4 regions of the Streptomyces sp. NPDC055632 genome follow, and region 1 is predicted to be linked to each of the others. Evidence: riboswitches for the same ligand, from Rfam matches in the RefSeq annotation. Region 1 holds a riboswitch; each other region holds the start of a gene.
The links. Region 1 has a riboswitch for cobalamin ahead of ACWGSR_RS01360 (hypothetical protein). Riboswitches for the same ligand answer to the same signal wherever they lie in the genome.

Region 2: it holds a riboswitch for cobalamin, as region 1 does, so the genes downstream of both, ACWGSR_RS34840 (hypothetical protein) here and ACWGSR_RS01360 (hypothetical protein) in region 1, are expected to answer to the same signal.
Region 3: it holds a riboswitch for cobalamin, as region 1 does, so the genes downstream of both, cobN (cobaltochelatase subunit CobN) here and ACWGSR_RS01360 (hypothetical protein) in region 1, are expected to answer to the same signal.
Region 4: it holds a riboswitch for cobalamin, as region 1 does, so the genes downstream of both, ACWGSR_RS11835 (cobalamin biosynthesis protein) here and ACWGSR_RS01360 (hypothetical protein) in region 1, are expected to answer to the same signal.

What each region holds. Positions count from the first base shown of each region.
Region 1 is NZ_JBSHHY010000001.1:303,591-307,776, forward strand. Features, by position in the region: gene ACWGSR_RS01350 (sugar ABC transporter permease) at 1-349, opposite strand, end outside; gene ACWGSR_RS01355 (MFS transporter) at 346-1,479, opposite strand; cobalamin riboswitch at 1,765-1,973, shown strand; gene ACWGSR_RS01360 (hypothetical protein) at 2,064-2,321, shown strand; gene ACWGSR_RS01365 (DUF6193 family natural product biosynthesis protein) at 2,607-3,299, shown strand; gene ACWGSR_RS01370 (universal stress protein) at 3,370-3,882, opposite strand; gene ACWGSR_RS01375 (SAV_915 family protein) at 4,177-4,186, shown strand, end outside.
Region 2 is NZ_JBSHHY010000052.1:104-4,289, reverse strand. Features, by position in the region: gene ACWGSR_RS34845 (prenyltransferase/squalene oxidase repeat-containing protein) at 1-2,167, opposite strand, end outside; cobalamin riboswitch at 2,495-2,622, shown strand; gene ACWGSR_RS34840 (hypothetical protein) at 2,745-4,157, shown strand.
Region 3 is NZ_JBSHHY010000002.1:373,611-377,796, reverse strand. Features, by position in the region: gene cobN (cobaltochelatase subunit CobN) at 1-2,457, opposite strand, end outside; cobalamin riboswitch at 2,497-2,634, opposite strand; gene ACWGSR_RS04285 (cobalamin biosynthesis protein CobG) at 2,893-4,128, shown strand; gene ACWGSR_RS04280 (precorrin-8X methylmutase) at 4,125-4,186, shown strand, end outside.
Region 4 is NZ_JBSHHY010000006.1:251,746-255,931, forward strand. Features, by position in the region: gene ACWGSR_RS11830 (cobyric acid synthase) at 1-823, opposite strand, end outside; gene ACWGSR_RS11835 (cobalamin biosynthesis protein) at 820-1,791, opposite strand; cobalamin riboswitch at 1,824-1,965, opposite strand; gene ACWGSR_RS11840 (hypothetical protein) at 2,077-2,298, opposite strand; gene ACWGSR_RS11845 (inorganic phosphate transporter) at 2,311-3,585, opposite strand; gene ACWGSR_RS11850 (alpha/beta hydrolase) at 3,967-4,186, shown strand, end outside.

The DNA.
Region 1 (4,186 bases):
CCCGCTCCTGAAGGACGGCCGCCTGCGGGTCGCCGTCGGCAAGGGCGGTCGGATACCAGAAGATCAGCCCCCGGGTGACCGTGTCCTCGTCGGCCCAGGGCGCCAGGGCCGCCGTGCGTCCGGCAGCTGTACGCCGATCGGCCTCCGATCCGCTGTACCGGGCCCGCAGCCACAGCAGTCCGGCCCAGAATCCGCCGGTCCAGGAGCCACGCCCCGTCGTCTTCCACATGCCGTCCCGAGGTTCCGCGTACAGCGGGAACCGCTCCCCGACCTGGGCCTCGGTCGTGGTGACGCGTTCCATCACGGCGGCCAGGGCCCGGTCGCCCCAGTCGTCCGCCACGCCGCTCACGGGGCCGGCACCCGCCGGTCGCGGCGGCACCAGACGTACGCGAGGGCCGCGGCGGCCGTGAACTCCGCGGCCACGAGCAGCCATCCCGTGCCGTAACGGCCGGTCTCCGCGAACGGCGCGAAGACGGCGGGACCGATCGCGAAGCCGGCGAAGAAGCCGGCGGCGACCAGGGCCGAATCCTGCCCTGCCCCGCCCTGTTTCGCCCGCTGCACCACCAGCACCATGGACACGGCGTTCGCCGAGACCGCGAACACGCCCACCGTGACCGCCCCGGCCCACACCAGCGGGGCGGCCCACCGCGCGGCGCCGATCAGGAGTGCCGCGCCGACGGCTCCGCACGCCAGGAGGGCGGGCAGCCGCTCCGCCCGCCCGGGCCCGGCCGCCCGGGACCACCCGACACGGCCGATGATCCCCGTGACGCCGAGGACCGCGACGAGAGCCGCCGCGACGGCAGGTCCGAGGCCCAGAGATTCCGACCCGTACAGCGCGAGATAGGTGTTGACCGACGCGATCCCCGCGCCGAGGAAGAGGGAGTAGCCGCACAGCCAGGCCGTCATGCCTTCGGGGGCCCGCAGCCGGCCGGCGGGTGACGCGGGTGGCGCGTCATCGGCGGGCAGGGACCGGTACGCCCAGGCAGCGGCCGACAGCGCGGCAGCCGCGGCGGTCCACACGGCGGCGCGCCAGCCGAGACCCGCGGCGAGCCCGGCCAGCGGAAGTCCCGCCGCGAACGCGCCCAGTTGCACACCCGACTGCTTCATACCGGTCACCGCGCCACGCCGTTCGGGGACCACCGCCGCCAGCACGGCCTTGTTGGTGGCCGGATTGGCGAGCGCCTGCGGGATGCCCCCCAGGGCCACCGCCCCCAGCAGCAGCCCGGCACCGGGTGCGGCACCGATCAGCGCCAGGGCGACGGCGGAGACCACGAGCAGCAGCACCAGCGAGCGTCGCGGGCCCATCCGGTCGACGATCCGTCCCCCGACCGGGGAGAGGAGGGCGGCGGTACCGAAGCCGAGGGTCGTGGTCAGGCCGAGCACCGTCGGCGAGACGCCCAGGCCGTCCACCAGACGCGGGCCGAGCGCTCCCAGCAGGAACAACTGGAGCATGGAGAAGGCCATCGCGCAGGTGAGCAAGGCTGTGAGTCGCGCATGCCCCCGCCCGTCCGGCCGGGCTCCCGCTTCCGTACCGTGTGACGCCACAGGTCTCGTCTCCGTCTCTCGCGGTGCGGTGGGGCCGATGCGGACCGTCGGACAGTCGGTCGCGCCGACCGCACGGCGGGTTCCCGGCGACCCCTGTGGCATGGAACACACCGCGCGGCTGCCGACCGAGCGGGTACGCGCCTTCCCGGCGCCCGCGACGGTCCCGGGCGGTGTACGGGGACGTGGTGCGCGAGGTCGCGGGTGGCGGGTTTCGCACCCCTGTACATAGGGTGCGGCCGTTCCGCTTGCCGGCGGACGACAACTGAATGCCTACCCGATGGGGGAAGCCGGTGCGAATCCGGCGCTGACCTGCAACCGTGAGCGGCGGAGCACCACGTGCCGCGAGTCGGAACGCCCGTTGCGCGGGTGTACTGCTTCTCACTGTCATGGTCTGCAGCGCGGAGCCCGGCAACTGCCTCTGGAACCCGCCGCGATCGTCCACGACCGCGCGTGCGGCTCCTTCCTGTGACGAAGCCCCGGGAGTCTGTTGCCGACCCCTTGTCGAAGGGATCTGTGCCATGGTCGGCGTCAGACCACCGGTCAGGCTCGCTGCCGTGCTCGGCGCCTGCGGCTCGTTCCTCGCCGTCGGCACGGTCGTCCGCTGCGCCCCCGGCGACCAGGCAACCGGCCTCGCCGCCCTGAGGAACGCGGGCTTCACGATCGCCGGCACCCAGCGCTGGGGCGAGGCGTTCGTCTGCCGGATCGAAGGCAAGCCCACCGCCGCCACCGAGGCCTGCGTGAACACTCCCCCGGCCTCCGCCCACTGGTCGTACTAGCACGCCCCCGACGGCGGCAACTGGGCCCACAGCCAGTCCGGAGCCTCGGGCCGCAAGCCCGCGCAGGGCAGCTTCGAGGGCTGGTCGTTCTCCCTGAACAAGACCTCCACGACCAACCCGGCGCCGCGCGTCGCCCCCGTCCGCCCGTAACGGACACCAGGCCTTTGGCCTCCGGCCCCCGGGTCCGGTGAACGAGGCAGCCTCCGGCGTGCCTCGTTCGCGCCGGACAGACCCTGGGCTCGGACCACGCGCATCGTCTCCCTGCTGCCCGCCGCGACCGGCATCGTGGCCGAACTCGGCCTGGCGTCCGATCCGGTGGGCAGGACCCGCGCGTGCGACTGGCCGCCGGAGGAGGTGGCCGGGGTGCCGGTGGTGACCTCAGCCGAGTTCTCCTCGGACGTCCTGACCAGCCGTGAGATCTCCGCCGCGGTCGGCGGCGCCGGGCACGGCGGCTCCTCGCTCCACACCCTGGACGTCGAAGCGCTCGGGGCCCTCGCGCCGGAGGTCGTGCTCAACCAGGACCTGCCGACGGCCGTCGAGATGCTCGACGCCTGGCACGGGCGGCTGCCACTGGCCGAGATGGGCCGCCGCTGGCCCGCGCCCGCCGTCCTCCCCCTCGCCGTGGCACTGGAAGAGGGACGCGCCGTCCCGCACCGGTGGGAGGAGGTCCGCGCGCTGCCCGCGGACGCGATCGACGGACGGCTGGTCGAAGCCGCCCACGCGGTACCACGGTTGAGGGCGCTCTTCCCGATCGTCTCCCACGCCGCCCTGAGCTTCAGCGACACCCCGCTCCCGCCGCACTCCGACGCCTTCCCCCGGGCCGCCCCGCACGGGGAACACGGCTGGCTCGTCGGCAGCCAGACGGAACCGGCCTCCGCGCACACCGCCGTCACCAGCGCCGAAGAAGCCGTCGCCCACCTCGTACGACTGCTGCCCGACACCGGCTCCGAGCGGACTCCCACCCGCACGGACGGCTGACGGGCAGGTCGCGCCGTCGGCCTCGCCGGAGCACCCGCCTCGGACCTCGCCGTACGAGCCGGTACGGGCCTTACGCGGAGAGCTCTCGTAGGTCCAGCGGCCTTCTCCAGAAGTTGCGGCGGTGCACCGCCTCGAGTTCGGTCTGGAGCGGGGACGGGGGCACCGCCAGCACGGGGCAGGCGGCGTGAGCGAGGCAGTGCCGTGCCACCGAGGGGCGAACGAGGCGGCGAAACACGGTACGCGGCCCCGTACCGACCACGAGGAGGTCTTCCGGGTCACGCGCGGCGTTCACGAGGGCGGCACCCGGGGTGCCGTGCACCGTGAGACCCGCGAGGGCGACACCGGGTCCCGCCGTACCGAAGGCCGTGTCGAGGACGTCCCTCAGCCGCTCGACGGCCGCAGCCCGGTGCTCCGCCAGGGCGGAGGGCCCGCAACCGTTTCGGCTTCCGAGTTCGCCACCGGGCGGCTGCCAGGCGAGGACGGCCCACAGTTCCGCGTCGCGCGCGCGGGCCTCCGCCGCCGCCCTGTGCAGCACGGTCATGCCCCCCGGGGTGCCTGTTGCACCGACCACGACTCTCCGCACGGCCTGTGTCCTTTCCTTCTCGTCTTCCGTCTCCTATGAAAGGGCTTCGCCGATGGTTCAACGCGTTCGTTGACGCTTCCCTCACGCCGTGGCCGCGGGTCATGACGGATCCCTGATGCCGGGCGGCGCCGTCCGTCAGTGACGCGTATGGACCGGGCCGGTCGCCGTATGGGACCCGTTATGGGCCGTCCTCGGGCGAGGAGGTCGGGGGATAGCTTCGTCGTCGTGTCCCGGACCGCCTCCCCGCGTCCGGGGCCCACCACCCGTCCCTCGCGGTTCCCGCAGGAGAGCCCCATGTGTCTGT
Region 2 (4,186 bases), on a different contig from region 1:
CGATGAGGCTGGGCCAGGCGCCCGTCGCGGGGTCCTGGAGGCTCTTGAGGTAGGAGATCGGCTCGGCCGCGGCGGCCGTCTCGCCCGCCCGGACCTGGGCGATGACGCCCAGGGACTGGGAGAAGACGGAGGTCGCGTAGGTGTAGTTGCCCTTGGCCGCGCACTTCCTGGGCTCGTTCGGGGTCGCGGCCGGGCAGACGCCCTCGGCGAGCGCGGCGATCAGGTCCCGTCCGCCGAAGTTCCGGGGGTCGCGGCCCACGGACTCGGCGAGCACCGCCGCCTTGCCGATGAACCCGCCGCCCGCGTACTTCGTCCCGGCCTTGGTCCAGTCGTGGACGCCGCGGCCCGTGCCGTCCTTGCCGCCCTTGTCGAGGAAGTCGACGATGTTGCGCAGGGTGGTGTTGTCGTGGCCGGTGGCGGCGAGCGCGTAGGCGCCGTCGATGGTCAGGCCGTACTCCGCGAAGCCCCGGGTGGACTCGTAGTAGCGGCCCTGGACCAGTCGGCCCGCGAGGTAGGCCGACCCCTTCCTCAGGTCCGGTCCCTCACCGGCCGGGGGGCCGGTCGGAGGGGTGGTGGTCGGCGGGGTGGTGGGGGGTGTCGTGGGAGGGGTGGTGGGCGTGGGCGGCTCGGGCTCCTCGGTGGTCAGCGCCACCAGGTCGCTCTTCGCGCCCGCGACGACGGCCGCGGTGGTGGCGTAGAGCAGCGGGTCCTCGGTGCCCTCCTCGAAGGCGAAGCCGCCGCCGGGGAGCTGCTGCCGGGAGAGCCAGGAGAGGCCCGCGTCCGCGTGGCCCCGGTCGCCGAGGGCCCGCAGGGTCTGGGCGACCCAGCCGGTGGCGTGGGCGCTGCCCGGCGTGCTGTAGGAGGCGGCGGGCCAGGCACCCGTCGGGAACTGGGCCTTCTTGAGCGAGGACCGGGCCCTGGTCACCACGGGGAGGTGGCCGCCGGCCCGCTGGAGGGCGAGCGCGACGAGGGCGGTGGTGCCGGGCTCGCTCTCGCACACCTGGCCGTCGAGGATCAGGAAGCTGGGGAACCCGCCGTCGTCGCACTGGAGTCGGGCGAGGCGGGTGACGGAGTCGGCGGGCGGGGTCACTCCGCCGCTCAGCAGGGCGATGACGGCCAGTGCCTGGCCCTCGGTCTGTCCGGTGGTGCGGAAGTCGCCCCTGGTCGCGCAGCCGGGGACGGGCTGCGGCGCGTCGGCACCGCTGTGGCAGACGTTCGCCACGAGGTCGCCGAGCAGGTCGTGGCCGCCGAAGGCGCGGGGGTCCTTGCCGGTGGCCTCGGCGACGAGCGCGAGGCGGGCGGCGGCGGTGGCGTCCGGGGCCTGGTCCTTCCCGGCCGGGTAGGCGTAGGCCCCGGTGTGCTCGGGCCTGCCGAGGAAGTCGGCGATCCGCCGGGCGGCGGGGCCCTCGCCGTCGGCCGCGGCCAGCGCGTAGGCGACCTCGGTGGTGGCGAGGTAGTTGGGGTCGGTGGCGCCCTCGTCGACGACGCGCTGTCCGTTCGTCAGCCGGTCGGCGAGCCAGCGGGTCGCGGCGGGCACGTCGACGGTGCCCGGGGGCACGTTCGGCGGGGCCGGGTCGCCCGGGGCCGGCGGGTCGCCGCCCTCCGCGCGGACCTCGTCGGGCGTGAACGAGGGCCTGCCCCTGGTGCCTCCGATGTCGGTGGCGCCGAAGACCCAGGCGTCCACGTCGCCCGGCTTGAGGGTGCGGGACATGGCGCCCAGCGGGCTGTAGGTCCACTTCCGCTGGCCGGGCGAGGCGATCCAGTACGACCAGTAGGCGGTGGCCTGCGGGGTGAGGACGCAGTCCTCCTCGGCCGGAGTGGGGTACTCCCTGCCCTTGGCGAAGGCCTTGTTGCCGATGCGGCAGAGGAAGGCGGGGCCGTCGTGGCCCGTTCCCGTCGTGGTGAAACCGGCCGAGTGGAGCAGTTCGTAGCCGGTCGTGGGCGTGGTGTCGCAGCCGCGCACCACCGGGCCGCCCCAGCGGCCGAAGTCGACGGCGACGATGGCGCCGGTCGTGCGGGTGCACCGGTCGATGGGGTCGGCCTCGGCCGGCGGGGCGGTCGTGAGGAAGACCACTCCGGCGCCGAGTGTCACGAAGGAGGCGGTCAGGAGGGACAGCAGTCGCCGTCTCGCTCTCGCCCCCCGCTTCGCCTGCTGTTCGGTCCCCACCGCGGCCCCTCGTCTCTGCCGGGCGGCTGCGTGCGTGGCGATGCGACCCGCACGGCTGTGATGCCGTGGGGAGGCGGCGATGACCACGCCGTAGTCCGCGACGGCGTTCCTTCGTACTCGATCCGGGCCCCAGGCATTCCGGCTCACCCGGGACGAGCCGGGTCTACGGTTGCGGGTCAGCGCCGGAATTCGACCGGCTTCCCCTGGGGCTGAATGCTTATCAGGCGGAGTGCAACACGGATCCGAGCGGGGCGTCAAGGTGCCGTGCGTCTCACTCCGGGGCGCGGGGAGGCACGCGGTCCGCGCCGTCTCCGAGTGGGTGGCGGACCCTTGATCGCTCGGGTAGCGTCCTGGGCTGCCACATGGGGGAATCCGGTGCGAACCCGGAGCTGACGCGCAGCGGTGTGGGACGGCGGAGCCGTCTCCGAGCCCGAATGCCCATACGGCGATGCAGTACAGGAAGCCGTACCACGCGTTTCGGACGGCGGCTCCCCCGGCCACGCCCGGCCGTGCCTCCGCACGGCGACGCCCGGCGTGCACCGGTGCGGCCGGCGTCCGCCGACTCCAGGAGCAGGCCATGTCCCGTCCCCGCACGTCACGCCGGATCGCGCTCGCGGTCCCCGCGGCCCTCGGCGCCCTCGCCCTCGCCACGCTGCCCGCCTTCGCGACCTCGACGCCCGCGCAGATAGCCACCTCCAAGACCAACGGGGTCGCCTACCTCAAGTCCCTCCAGGCGGCCGACGGTTCCTACGCCGGGTCCGGTCTGTCCAACGAGTGGGCGTTCGGCGCCTTCGCCGCCGCCGGCACCGCCGTCGTCGACGTCGCCCCGGGCGGCGACACCACCAAGAACGCCCGGACCGTGTACCGCAACCTGCTGTCCACGTCCGGCTGGCCGTCCGCGTCCCCGGTGGTGACCGACTACGAGCGCGGCACGCTCAACGCGTACGCGGCGGGCATCGACCCGGCCCGCGTCTCCGCCTCGCGCAACCTGATCGCGCACGTCTACTCGTACTGGCAGACGGCCGAGCCGGGCTACTTCGGTCCGTCCTCGAACTTCAACGGCACCGTCTTCGCGGCCCTCGCGCTGCGCGGCGCCAAGACCCAGGCCGGTACCGTCCGCGTCCCCCAGTCGCTCACGGACGCGCTGGTCGCCCGCATCCGCGCGAACCAGCACAACGACGGCGGCTGGACGTACCAGAAGGTCGAGGGCGACCCGACCGCCCTCAACACCGCGAGCGACGTCGACATGACGGGCGCCGCCATGGCCGCCCTCTGCGTCTCCGGCGTTCCGAACACCGACGCGGACGTCGTCCAGGCGAAGACCTTCCTCAAGGGCAAGCTGGTCAACAATTCCGGCGCCTTCAACTCCCTGTACGGGGTGAACACCAGCTCCAACGGCTGGGGGGTCTCCGGCCTCAACGCCTGTGGCATCAACCCGCAGACCGGGGACTTCCTCACCGGTCTCGGCAAGACCCCGGTCGACTTCCTGATCGCGAACCAGTACAACCCGGCCGGCGGCTTCAAGTACAAGCCCGCCGACACCGTGCCCTCCGCCTACGCCTCGATCGACTCCCTGCGCGCGGTGGCCGGCGGCGGCTTCACGGCCGCGCCTCCGGTCCCGGTCACCTCCGGGGCCACGCAGTGGGTCGCCCAGTCCGGCTTCACGTCGGGCACCGCCACCAGGCTGGCGCTGACCGTCGACGACGGGGCCGGGAACCTCAAGGTGTGCTCGGTGGCCTTCACGCCGACGGGCACGACGACGACCCTCGGCGCCGTCCTGGCCGCCGCGACGGGCGGCGCCACCCCGGCCGGCTGCGTCACGAGCGTGACCCCGTCGTCCGGCACCGGCGCGATCACCGCCCTCAACGGCAAGGCCAACAGCGGTACGAACACCTGGAAGGTCAGCGTCGACGGCTCTTCCTTCGCCGGGGCCCTGCGCGAGAAGGTGATCAACGTGGGCGACACCGTCGCCCTGCGCTGGGGAGCCTGATCCCGACGGCCGGGGCCCGGCCGCGGGCG
Region 3 (4,186 bases), on a different contig from region 1:
GGAGGGGACGGCCTTCGGGTCGACGGAGTAGAAGTTGCGGCCGGTCGGCAGGACGTTGACCAGACCGCGCAGCGGGGAGCCGGACGGACCGGCCGGCACGAAGCCGCCGTTGAGCGCGTGCACGGCGTGCGCCAGCTCGTCGGTGGTGGCGGCCAGACGCGGCACGACCTGTTCGGCGGCGAACCGCAGCACGGCCCGGACGTCGGGGCCGTGGTCGGCCGCGACCGACTCGACCGCGTCCACCGCCCAGTCCGCCGCCTCCATCGCCTCGACGAGCTCGCGCGCCTTCGCCTCCGCCTCGTCGGCGGTGGTGCGGGTCGCGGCCGACTCGTCCAGGCCCAGGGCCTCGCGCAGACCGGGCAGCGCCTGCGTGCCGCCCCAGATCTGGCGGGCGCGCAGGATGGAGAGGACCAGGTTGACCCGGGCCTCGCCGGCCGGGGCGCCGCCGAGGACGTGCAGGCCGTCGCGGATCTGGGCGTCCTTGACCTCGCACAGCCAGCCGTCGACGTGGAGCAGGAAGTCGTCGAAGCCGTCGTCCTCCGGGCGCTCCTCCAGACCGAGGTCGTGGTCGAGCTTGGCGGCCTGGATCAGGGTCCAGATCTGGGCGCGGATCGCGGGCAGCTTCGCCGGGTCCATGGAGGAGATCTGCGCGTACTCGTCGAGGAGCTGCTCCAGGCGCGCGATGTCGCCGTACGAGTCGGCGCGGGCCATCGGCGGCACCAGGTGGTCGACCAGGGTGGCGTGCACGCGCCGCTTGGCCTGGGTGCCCTCGCCCGGGTCGTTGACCAGGAACGGGTAGACCAGCGGCAGGTCGCCGAGGGCCGCGTCCGGGCCGCAGGCGGCGGACAGGCCGGCGTTCTTGCCGGGCAGCCACTCCAGGTTGCCGTGCTTGCCCAGGTGGACCATGGCGTCGGCGCCGAAGCCGCCGTCCTCGGCGCGGGCCGCGATCCAGCGGTAGGCGGCCAGGTAGTGGTGGGACGGCGGGAGGTCGGGGTCGTGGTAGATCGCGATCGGGTTCTCGCCGAAGCCGCGCGGCGGCTGGATGAGGACGAGGAGGTTCCCGCGCCGCAGGGCGGCGAGCACGATGTCGCCCTCCGGGTTCCGCGACCGGTCGAGGAACATCTCGCCGGGCGCCGGGCCCCAGTGCTCCTCGACGTGGGTGCGCAGCTCCTCGGGGAGGGTCGCGTACCAGCGCTTGTAGTCGGCGGCCGGGATCCGGACCGGGTTCTTGGCCAACTGCTCCTCGGTCAGCCAGTCCTGGTCGTGGCCGCCGGCCTCGATGAGGGCGTAGATCAGCTCGTCGCCGTCGCCCGAGACCAGGCCGGGGAGGTCCTCGGCGGGCCCGAAGTCGTAGCCCTCCTCGATCAGCCGGCGAAGGAGGGAGACGGCGGAGGCCGGGGTGTCGAGACCGACGGCGTTGCCGATGCGGGAGTGCTTGGTGGGGTACGCGGAGAGGACGAGCGCGAGCCTCTTCTCGGCATTCGGGATGTGCCGGAGGCGGGCGTGCCGCACGGCGATCCCGGCGACGCGGGCCGCGCGCTCGGTGTCCGCCACGTACGCGGGCAGGCCGTCCTCATCGATCTCCTTGAAGGAGAACGGGACGGTGATCAGGCGCCCGTCGAACTCGGGGACGGCGACCTGGCTGGCGGCGTCCAGCGGGGAGAGGCCCTCGTCGTTCTCCTCCCACGCGGACCGCGAGCCGGTCAGGCAGAGGGCCTGGAGGATCGGCACGTCGAGCGAGGCGAGCGCCCCCGCGTCCCAGGCCTCCTCGTCGCCGCCGGCCTGCGCCTCGGCGGGCTTGGTGCCGCCCGCCGCGAGGACGGTGGTGACGATCGCGTCGGCGGTGCGGAGGGTGTCGAGCAGCTCCGTCTCGGGGGCGCGCAGGGAGGCCACGTACAGCGGGAGGGCCCGCGCGCCGGCGTCCTCGATCGCCTCGCACAGGGCGCCGACGAAGGCGGTGTTGCCGCTCATGTGGTGGGCGCGGTAGTAGAGCACGGCGATCGTCGGGCCCTCGGTGGCCTTCGGGGTGCGCTCCAGCGGGCCCCAGGTCGGGGCGGCGGCCGGGGCCTCGAAACCGTGGCCGGTGAGCAGGACGGTGTCGGAGAGGAAGCGGGCGAGCTGCTCCAGGTTGGCGGGGCCGCCGTGCGCCAGGTAGGCGTGCGCCTCGGTGGCGACGCCGACGGGCACGGTGGACGCCTCCATGAGCTGCGCGTCGGGCGCCTGCTCACCGCTGAGCACGACGACCGGCTTCCCGGCGGCGCGGATCGCGTCGAGCCCGTCCTGCCAGGAACGGAGCCCGCCGAGGAGCCGGACGACGACGAGTTCGGCGCCGTCGAGGAGCCCGTCGAGATCGGCGAGCGGGAGCCGGGCGGGGTTGGCGAACCGATACTCCACCGGTCCGCCGGCCGCGCGGGCGCTGAGCAGGTCGGTGTCGGAGTGCGACAGCAGCAGAAGCATGGCGAGCGCAGGCCTTCCTCGGGGTTGTCCGCGCCCCGGGTGGTCGTGTGGACGGCAGGAGTTCCTGACTCACCGGCCCGAGAACACCGGGCCGGCTCACAGTGGCGGGACCGCGCCGGAATCTCACCGGGCTTCCTCCCCGGGGTCCTGGGACCCCATGCCGCTTGCATCCTAGATCGTGAGCTCCGGACGCCGGAGGGAGCGGGAGGGTCGGGCGGATCACACCGGCACCGGGCCGGGACCGGGCCGGAGCGTGCCGGGCCGGCCCGCGCCTGTCCGACGCGCGGAAAGCCGGCCCTCGCGCCCCCGCCGACTCCCGGAAAGCCGGCCCCCCGCCCCCACCTCCCCACTCGTGGGAAGCCGGTCCTCGCGCCCCCGCCCGGGCGCCCCGAGTCAGGCTGGTCACACCCCGTCGACCGCCGGTTTCCCGTGGGTATGCTCGCCGCCATGCCGCCCGTCCCGCCCCCGACGCCCGCCCCCGGCGCACCCCGTGTGCGGGAGCGCGGCGACGCCTGCCCCGGGGCGCTGCGGCTGCACTCCGCCGACGACGGACACCTGGCCCGACTGCGGCTGCCCGCAGGAAGGTTGACGGCGCGTCAGGTGGAGGTCCTGGCGGACGCCGCCGAGGCCCTGGGGGACGGGCGGATCAGCGTCACCTCGCGCGGGAACGCCGAGCTGCGCGGCTTGGCGGACGGCTGCGGGGCGGAGCTCGCGGCGCTCCTGGCGGAGGCGGGCCTGCTGCCCTCGCCCACCCACGAGCGCGTCCGCAACATCGTGGCCTCCCCGGCCGCGGGCCTCGACGGACTCGGCGCCGCCGACGTGCAGTTGTGGGCCCGCGAGCTGGACGAACGGCTCTGCGCCGCGCCCTGGGCCGCCGCGCTCTCGGGCCGTTTCCTCTTCGTCCTGGACGACGGCCGCGGCGACGTCACCGGCCTCGGCGGGGATGTGACCTTGGTCGCAGTGGACCCCCGCACCGCGCTCCTGCACCTGGGCGGCCGGGCCGTGCGCGTCGCCGCCGACGACGCGCCCCGCGCCGCCCTCGCCGCCGCCCGCGCCTTCCTCTCCGCCGCCCGCGCGGCCGGCACCGGCGCCTGGCGCGTACGGGAGCTGCCGGAGGGCCACGGGGCCGGCGTACCGGAAGCACTCGCGGCGGCCGGGACAGCGGCGGAAGAGGTGCCCGAGCCGGTCCTGCCGCAGGGGCCGCCGCCCGTCCCCGGCCCCCTCGGCCCCGCCTCCCTCCACGTGCTCGCCCCTCTCGGCCGCCTCACCGCCGCCCAGCTGCGGGCCCTGCTGCCCGCCGACGAGGTGCGGCTCACGCCCTGGCGCGGAGCCGTCGTCGTCGGCGCCGGGCCCGACCGGACGCCCGCGCTCGACGCGGCCGGACTGATCACCCGGCCCGACTCCCCCTGGATCGGCGTCAGCGCCTGCACCGGGCGGCCCGGCTGCGCCAAGTCCCTCGCGGACGTCCGGGCGGACGCGGTCCCCGGCCGTCCCGGCCTGCCCGTCCACTACTCCGGGTGCGAGCGCCGCTGCGGACACCCGCACGGCGACTGGATCGACGTCCTCGCCGCCCCCGGCGGCGGCTACCTGGTCGACGGCGCCCCCGTCCCCCGTACCGAACTGGCCCCCGCGGTCACCACGGCCCGTACCGCGCCCCGCACAACGAGATGAGCGAGAACAGGATGTTCGACTACGAGAAGGACGGCACGGAGATCTACCGCCGCTCCTT
Region 4 (4,186 bases), on a different contig from region 1:
TCAGGGGGACGGCGCAGACGGCGACCCGCAGCACGTCCGCGCCGACCGGCGGCGCCACCACCGACTCCCTGACGGTGCCGCGCAGGGAGACCCGCAGGCCGTCCTCCTCGTCGATGCCTAGGCCGTGCGCGTACGGCAGGACGCCGAAGGTCCGGCGCCCGGTCAGGCCGTACAGCATGTCGAGCCCGGGTTCGAGCAGGCTCACGTCGCCCCGGAACTTGTTCACCAGGTATCCGGCGACGAGCGACTGGTCCTCGGGGGACAGCAGCGCCGTCGTGCCGAAGAACTGGGCGAAGACCCCGCCCCGGTCGATGTCCCCGACCACCACCACGGGCAGCCCGGCGGCCCGCGCCACGCCCATGTTCACGATGTCGGTGCGCCGCAGGTTGATCTCGGCCGGGCTGCCCGCGCCCTCGCAGATCACCGCGTCGTACGTGCTCCGCAGCTCCTCCAGGCACGCCATGACGGGCTCGAACAGCTCCTTCTGCCGCCCACCGTGGTAGCCCTTGGCGCTCATCTCGCCCACCGGCTTCCCCATCAGGACGACCTGGCTGGAGCGGTCGCCGCCCGGCTTGAGCAGCACCGGGTTCATCAGCGCGGTCGGCTCGACCCGGGCGGCCTGCGCCTGCATGGCCTGGGCCCGGCCTATCTCGGCGCCCTCGCGCGTGACGAAGGAGTTGAGGGACATGTTCTGCCCCTTGAACGGCGCCACCTTCAGGCCCTCGCGGACCAGCCACCGGCAGATCCCGGCCGTCACGACGCTCTTGCCCGCGTCGGACGTGGTCCCGGCGACCAGCAGCCCCCCGCCCCTCCCGCCCTTCATGCGCTCCTCCGCTTCCCGCGCTTCACCGCGCCGGCGATCAGACGGCCGCCCACGCAGGCGGCCAGGGTCAGCGCGGTCACCCGGCGCGAGAGCGCCACCGCCCGCTCGATGTCCGCCACCTCGACGGCCCGCCCCTCCCCGTTCAGGACCGGCCGGTGCTCGACGCGCCCGCCGTACGAGAGGGTGCCCCCGAGCCGTACGCCCAACGCGCCCGCGAAGGAGGCCTCGACCGGGCCCGCGTTGGGGCTCGGGTGCTTCGACGCGTCCGCCCGCCAGGCCCGTACGGCCCCGCGCGGGTTCCCGCCGGCGACGGTCGCGAGCGCGGCTGTCAGGCGCGCGCCCGGCCAGCCGGCCAGGTCGTCGAGGCGGGCCGAGGCCCAGCCGAAGCGGCGGTACCGGGGCGACCTGTGGCCGACCATCGCGTCCAGGGTGTTGACGGCCCGGAAGCCGACGAGCCCCGGCACGCCCGCGACCGCGCCCCAGAACAGGGCGCCGACCACGGCGTCCGAGGTGTTCTCGGCGACCGACTCGACGACCGCGCGGGCCATCGCGGGACCGTCCAGGGACTGCGGGTCGCGCCCGCACAGGTGGGGCAGCCGCTCGCGGGCCACCTCCAGGTCCCCGGCGGCCAGCGCCCCGCCGATCGCGCGGGCCTCACGGCCCAGGGTCGTCCCGCCGACGACGGCCCACACGGAGGCGGCGGTCAGCGCGACGGCGGCGGCCGGCCGGTTCCGCACGGTCCGGGCGGCGAGGGCGCCGAGGGCGGCGGTGGAACCGGCGCAGACGGCGGTGTGCAGGGCGCCCCAGCCGCGGTGGTCGTGGTGGAGGCGCCGCTCGACGGCGGCGGCGGCCCGGCCGAACGCGGCGACGGGGTGGCCCCGGCGGGGGTCGCCGAGGAGCAGGTCGACGGCGAGGCCCGCGGCCGCTCCGTACGCGAAGACACCGGTGGCTCTGCTGCGGCCGGGCATGGCGCTATGTCCTCACTCAGGGTCCGCGCCCTGGATCGACGTGACCGGCGGCGAGAGTTCCTGACTCCCGGACCCTCGGATCCGGTCACAGTGGCGGGACCGCGCCGGATTCGCACCGGACTTCCTCTGCTGCCGCCGTAATGGCCTCGGCAGTCCACCACGCCCCGAGAACGGGCGTCAACCCAGCCTTGACCTGCGGCGGCGCACTGTGCGGAGCACCACAGGAAAGGGCCGGGCGGCCCGCACCCGAAGGTGCGGACCGCCCGGCCGGTGGAGCGGGGACCGTCAGACGACGATCAGGTAGATGCCGTACGCCACGGCCGCCAGGCACAGCCCGAAGCAGGCGTAGGCGCCGGTGCGGGCCAGGGCGGCGGAGCCTCCCCGGGCCACGGCCTCCTCCTGCTTGGTGAGGCCGACGATGCCGAGGGTGAAGAGGCCCACCAGGGCGACGGTTGCCACGAGGCTGACGCCGAAGACGGAGCCGAGGGCTGCCCAGTCGATCTTCATGTGGTTCTTTCCTTAGACCTTCGCGGCCGGGGCCGGGGGAGCGGTCGGGTCGGTGGGGGCCGGGGCGGGGATGGTCGCCTTGAGGTCCTCGTCGGTGACGGCGGCCACGGAGCCGGCCGGCGGCGGGGTGACGGCCGCGATGGCGGTGGTCACCACGCCCGCGGGCTCGGCGTCGGAGGCGTCGAGGTCGTCGGCCGTGACGTTGTGGTGGTCGACCGGCTTGCGGCGGGAGAGCGCCCAGATGACCGCCGAGCCGGTCACGAGCAGGACCGCGACGGCGGCGATGCCCCAGGGGCCCTGCTTGGTGAGGAACTCGGCGCCGGCGCCGACCAGGCCCGCGGCGGGCAGGGTCAGGCCCCAGGCGACGAACATCCGGGTCGCGGTCGACCAGCGGACGACTCCGCCCTTGCGGCCGAGGCCGGCGCCCATCACGGCACCCGAGCAGGACTGGGTGGTGGAGAGGGAGAAGCCGAGGTGCGAGGAGGCCAGGATGACCGTCGCGGCGCTGGTCTGGGCGGCGAAGCCCTGCTGCGGCTGGAGGTCGGTGAGGCCCCGGCCCATGGTGCGGATGATGCGCCAGCCGCCGAGGTAGGTGCCGAGCGCGATCGCGACGCCGGCGGAGACGACGACCCAGAGGGGCGGGTTCGAGCCGGGGGCGACGACGCCCTGGGTGACCAGGGCGAGGGTGATGATGCCCATCGTCTTCTGGGCGTCGTTGGTGCCGTGGGCGAGGGAGACGAGACCGGCGGAGGCGATCTGGCCGGCCCGGTAGCCCTTGGCCGTGGCCTTCGCCTCGGGGTTCGCCTTGATCTTGTACGTCAGCTTGGTGGCGGCCATCGCGGCGAGGCCGGCGACGAGCGGCGCGGCGACGGCCGGGATGAGGACCTTGGTGACGATGGTGGAGCCGTTCACGGCCGACCAGCCGGCCGACATGACCGCGGCGCCGATGAGGCCGCCGAAGAGCGCGTGGGAGGAGCTGGACGGGAGTCCGAGCAGCCAGGTCAGCAGGTTCCACAGGATGGCGCCGACCAACGCGGCGAAGATCACCTCTGTGCGGATGCCCTCTTCGTTGATGATCCCGCCGGAGATCGTCTTGGCGACCTCCACGGACAGGAACGCGCCGACGAGGTTGAGCACGGCGGACATGGCCACCGCCGTCTTGGGCTTGAGCGCACCGGTCGAGATGGTCGTGGCCATCGCGTTGGCGGTGTCGTGGAAACCGTTCGTGAAATCGAACACGAGAGCTGTCACGACCACAATGGCGAGCAGCAGCGTGATGTGTTCCATTTACCCAGGCAATCGTTCGACGTCAGTGGCTGGTCGAACGTAAGCAACCTGGGTGAACGGAAGATGAACTGGGGCGGGCGGCGTGGTGTCCCTAACCGGTGTCAAGAGATTCCGCTTGACCCTCCGGAGGGGTCCGCGAGCGACGCCGTCCACGATGCGGTCACCCTGCGACCCCGGGTAATCCGGGCCCCGCAAGGCCTCGGCGACCCGTCCCGGTTCCTCCCCCGCCGCCCCGTTCCGCTCCCCGGACCGGACCACCCGACCGGGGGACCCCGCCGAGGAGAGCCACGTCACTCTCCCGGGGGACGCCCCCGGGCCCCGGAACGCACCCCTCCGGACCTTCCGGTGGCACCCCGGTCCCGTCCTGCGGACACTGGGGGTGTGCGCCCGGCTACAGCGACGGCAGCGGCCGTCACCACCCTGCTCGGTGCCGGCGCGGCCGCGGTCGCGGCCGGCCGGTACGCCAGCGACCTCGCCCTCAAGGCGTCGTCCGTACGCCCCCTGCCCGGCGATCCGAGACTGACCGTGCACGCCACGGGCCCCGACCGGATCACCCTCACCCGCAGCCTCGCCTCGCTGCGCCCCGGCACGTACGGCATGG